Regions from separate parts of the Oxalobacter paeniformigenes genome, predicted to be linked through region 1. Evidence: predicted binding sites of a transcription regulator. Region 1 holds the regulator's gene; the other holds the start of a gene.
The links. The regulator sigma-54, encoded in region 1, starts transcription at its own class of promoters, with help from an activator protein. The targets are predictions, from matches to a motif close to TGGCANGNAANCTGCTTT.
Positions count from the first base shown of each region.

Region 1 (2,385 bases):
CGCTTGCCACCGATCCACGCTTCATCCTGCTTGACGAACCGTTTGCAGGTATCGACCCGATTGCCGTTATCGAAATCCAGAGGATCGTCCGTTTCCTGAAAGATCGCGGCATCGGCGTATTGATTACCGACCATAATGTCCGTGAAACGCTGGGCATTTGCGACCACGCTTACATCATCAATCAGGGCACCGTACTGGCAAGCGGCCATCCGGACGAAATCATCGAAAACGAATCCGTCAGACGCGTTTATCTTGGTGAACACTTCCGTATGTAAGAAGCGGCAAGGTTATGAAACAGAAACTGCAAACACGTCTTGCGCAGCATTTCGCGCTGACTCCGCAACTCCAGCAGTCGATCAAGCTCTTGCAATTGTCCAGCCTTGAACTGAACGAGGAAATCGAACGCGCGCTGCTGGACAATCCACTGCTGGAAAGACTGGACGACCCGCTGGCCAATACGACCCGTTTTCAGGCCGACGGTTCCATCATCCGGCCAGTCGCCCCGCCGGGCCCCGATGCAGCCGGCATCGGATCATCGCCTGCCCAATCGACCGAACATCATGACGAACCGAATGCCTTCGACAACCTTTCAGGCGCCGCCGAAACCGAACATCTGATATGGGATTCCGCAAAGCAGTCCGACCGCCATCCCGATGACGAACGCTTCCAGCCACAACTCGAGGCACCGCCCGAATCACTCAAGGAACACCTGTTGTCCCAGATGCGTCTGACTGTCCGCGACCAGCGGCAACGCGCACTGGTCGAACTGATGATAGACGCACTCGATACCAACGGCTATCTTCAGGAAACATTGGGTGAAATGCTGGAATGGCTTCCGCCCGAACTGAATATCGATTATGCCGAACTGGAAGATGCACTTGCCTGCATCCAGAATTTCGATCCCCCCGGTGTCGGCTCACGAAACAGTGCCGAATGTCTTGCCATCCAGATCCGCCTGATGCAAAACATCCCGTATATCGTCAGGAAACGGGCGCTGAACATCGTGGAAAATCACCTGAAACTGTTCGCGCAGCGTGATTTCAACCGTCTGAAAAAGGCCCTGTCGTGCGACGATGAGGATTTGCTCGAGGCACAGGCTGTCATACAGCGTTGCAATCCCCACCCGGGTGCCGCTTTCGCCAATGATGCGGCAGACATGATCGTGCCTGAAATCATCGCCGTCAAAAAAGACGGCGTCTGGCATGCCGAACTCAATATGGATGCCGTTCCAAAAATCCGCATCAACCAGATGTATGGCGATATCCTGAAAACCACATCGAACAAAACCAGCCTGAACACCCGTTTTCAGGAAGCCAAGTGGTTGATCCGGAACATAAACCAGCGGTTCGATACCATTCTCAAGGTATCTGAAGCCATTATCGAGCGACAGCAGAATTTCTTCTCTTTGGGCCCGAGTGCCATGCGCCCTCTTGTTTTGCGTGAAATAGCTGATACACTAGGACTGCACGAGAGCACAATTTCCCGTGTGACAACCCAGAAATTCATGCTGACACCGCTTGGTATTTTTGAGTTGAAATATTTTTTCGGCAGTCACATCGCCACAGAAGGAGGAGGAGAAGCATCTTCAACCGCGATTCGCGAAAAAATCAGACAGCTGATCGCACAGGAAGACAGCAAAAAACCGTATTCCGATAACAAAATCGCTCAGTTGCTGGAAAAGGAAGGTCTGGTCATCGCGCGACGGACAATCGCAAAATACCGTGACATACTGAAAATTCCGCCAGCCAGCCTGCGCAAAACATTGTAGTAACAAGTGTCGCAGACACTTGAAAATTTGGGTGACATCATCAAGGAGAAATGTATGAACCTTACGATCAGTGGACATCATCTCGAGATCACGCCTGCGATCCGCAGCCATGTAGAAAGCAAACTTGACCGAATGAAACGGAATTTTGATGGCGTCATCGATATTTCAGTTTTATTGGCTGTTGACAACGTTTCCGACAAGGAAAAAAGCCAACGTGCCGAAATCAAACTGAACCTTTCCGGCAAAACCCTGCATGCAGAAAGTGTTGCGCAGGATCTGTATGCCGCCATCGACATTCTGATGGACAAGCTTGACCGCCAGCTGGTCAAGGCAAAGACAAAATCCAAGGAACATTCCCGCGAATCCGTCAAGAACATGCCTTTGGATGATTCCGCATCATAAAAGGCGATCTGACTGGCAAAAAGGCGCTTTTAGCGCCTTTTTTATTGACTTCATGCCCGACATCCATCGCACCGTACGCCTCTTTCTTGTCTCGCCTGACGCCATGCCCATCGGTCACACCGATTCCATACCGGCCGTTGTATGAAACCGTTTCCGCCATACGGCCTCGCTTTCTGCATCACGCCCACAGGCGGCACACATGCCTTTCACGCAGA
Region 1 covers NZ_JAMKYL010000001.1:118,614-120,998, reverse strand. The annotation lists gene lptB (LPS export ABC transporter ATP-binding protein) at 1-275, shown strand, start outside; gene NAI64_RS00560 (RNA polymerase factor sigma-54) at 290-1,768, shown strand; gene hpf (ribosome hibernation-promoting factor, HPF/YfiA family) at 1,823-2,170, shown strand.

Region 2 (2,385 bases), on a different contig from region 1:
AGACCGTTGGCGGCACCTGCAGAACCTGCGTTGAAACCGAACCAGCCGATCCACAACAGGGAAGCGCCCACCATCGTTAACGTCAGCGAATGCGGCATGAACGCTTCACGCCCGTAACCGAGCCGCTTGCCGATCAACCATGCACCGACCAGACCCGCGATACCGGCATTGATATGCACGACCGTTCCGCCTGCGAAATCCAGTGCGCCATCTTCTGCCAGAAAACCGCCGCCCCAGATGATATGAGCCATCGGAACATAACTGAACGTAAACCAGATCGCCATAAACGCCATCACCGCACCGAACTTGATCCGTTCCGCAAAAGCCCCGACAATCAGCGCCGCCGTAATACAGGCGAACGACCCCTGGAATGCCGAAAAGACATATTCAGGAATTGTCGGCAAGGTCACCGACATGGAATTCTGCGTCACCCCGTTCATGAACACCTTGCCGAAATCTCCGACAATTGCGCCTTCACCTGAAAACGCCAGCGAATATCCATACAGAAACCACAACACCGTAATCAGTGAAAACGTCACAAATACCTGCATCAGCACAGACAACATATTCTTCGTTCGTGCCAGTCCGCCGTAAAACAGCGCCAGTCCGGGTACCACCATCATCAACACCAGCAACGTCGAAGTCATCATCCATGCCGTATCACCGGCACTCAGTGCAGAAGCCGCCGCAGCGGCCGTATCCCCGGCAGCATCCTGTGCGCAAGCCATACGGCACATTCCTGTGCCAGCCAAAGCCATTGCTGCCAATACGCTCTTTCTCATAATGTGCCTCCTGTTCACAAAGCCTCTTCACCGGTTTCGCCGGTACGGATTCTCACCGCCTGTTCCAGATCGACGACGAACAGCTTGCCATCCCCGATTTTTCCCGTCGAAGCAGACTGGCAAACCGCCTCGATCACCTGATCGAGATACCTGTCGGACACCGCCACCTCGATCTTGACTTTCGGCAAAAAATCAACAACATACTCCGCACCGCGATACAACTCCGTATGTCCTTTTTGCCGTCCGAAACCGCGGACATCCGTCACCGTCATTCCCTGAATACCGATCGCAGCCAGCGCTTCCCTGACTTCATCGAGCTTGAACGGCTTGATAATGGCACTGATCAATTTCATCTCGTCCCCCTTGTGGATACTGAAAAACCGTCGAATCCGGACAAAGACCCAAATCACTTGCCTTTGCCCTGCAAAACAATTTCCGTATCCCTTATAAAGCACAGACCATGCCAACTTTTTCCATCCGGCAATACCCCGCTTGCAGACCATCGGCAGGCGGAAACGCCCCGAAAACCTGCAAAACAACGACAAGAATCACTGATCGCGAACAAAACGCACCGAAAAAGTGCAAACAGCACAACCATCCGTCGAACCCCGCTACCTTGTAAAGTCCCGCGCCGTTTCACATTTGCGCACCATTCTTTCCAGAGGGATCACCCATCGAGCCGGACAGACAACGCAAACTGTATAAAAAAAGCATCGTCGGCAAGAAAAAAACTAACAATACTTACCCATCCGGAAATTTGCTGCTATAATTTCAGTCCTGTCGGGTTGTTAGCTCAGTTGGTAGAGCTGCGGACTCTTAATCCGTAGGTCGAGCGTTCGAGTCGCTCACAACCCACCAAGAACACCAAAGGCCACGTTTCATAACGTGGCCTTTTTCATTGCCGTTTACCATCACGGCAACACATATCCCTGCACTCTTGCGGATGCTTCATCGAAGCGCATGACTGTCATTGCATACCTGCGCTTTTATTCCCACCTGAACACCCGCTACCGGACCACCATCTGCTCGCACGAAGCCCTGACGAACATCAAGCGGTTAACGATCCGTTCACATACAGTTCATCGGGATTTGACTGTTTCATCTCGACAATATCCCCAATCCCGAACCGAACTCGACCCACATGGCAAAACACTTCTCCTTTGGATTCACTGCATACCGCATCCACCTCGACAGCCGGTGGCTCACGGTCATCAGCGCCCTGTATTTCACGACCGTGCTGAATCTGTCACTGTGGCGCTACATTCTTCGCCACCTGACGGTAGCAGATACTGCCACATTCTTTTTCGGCATCAGCATTCCCATCGTCATCTTCACTGCACTCTATCTGCTCTTCAATCTCCTTCTGATACCGTACCTTGCCAAACCAGTCCTGATCCTGCTGCTGTTCATCGCCAGCGCGACCAACTACTTCATGTTCGAATACGGCATTTTCATCGACTCTGGCATGATCAGAAACGTTTTTGAAACCAATACACGCGAAGCACTTGATCTCATGACCCTGCGGTTCATTCTCTGGGTCATCGTTGGCGGTGTTCTGCCCGCTATATGTCTGACAGTGACCCGCATCGATTACCAGTCCTTC
Region 2 covers NZ_JAMKYL010000003.1:5,484-7,868, reverse strand. The annotation lists gene NAI64_RS05015 (ammonium transporter) at 1-782, opposite strand, end outside; gene glnK (P-II family nitrogen regulator) at 797-1,135, opposite strand; tRNA gene NAI64_RS05005 (tRNA-Lys) at 1,565-1,640, shown strand; gene NAI64_RS05000 (phosphoethanolamine transferase) at 1,924-2,385, shown strand, end outside.
Region 2: the regulator sigma-54 is predicted to act here: its motif matches at 1,231-1,248, upstream of glnK (P-II family nitrogen regulator).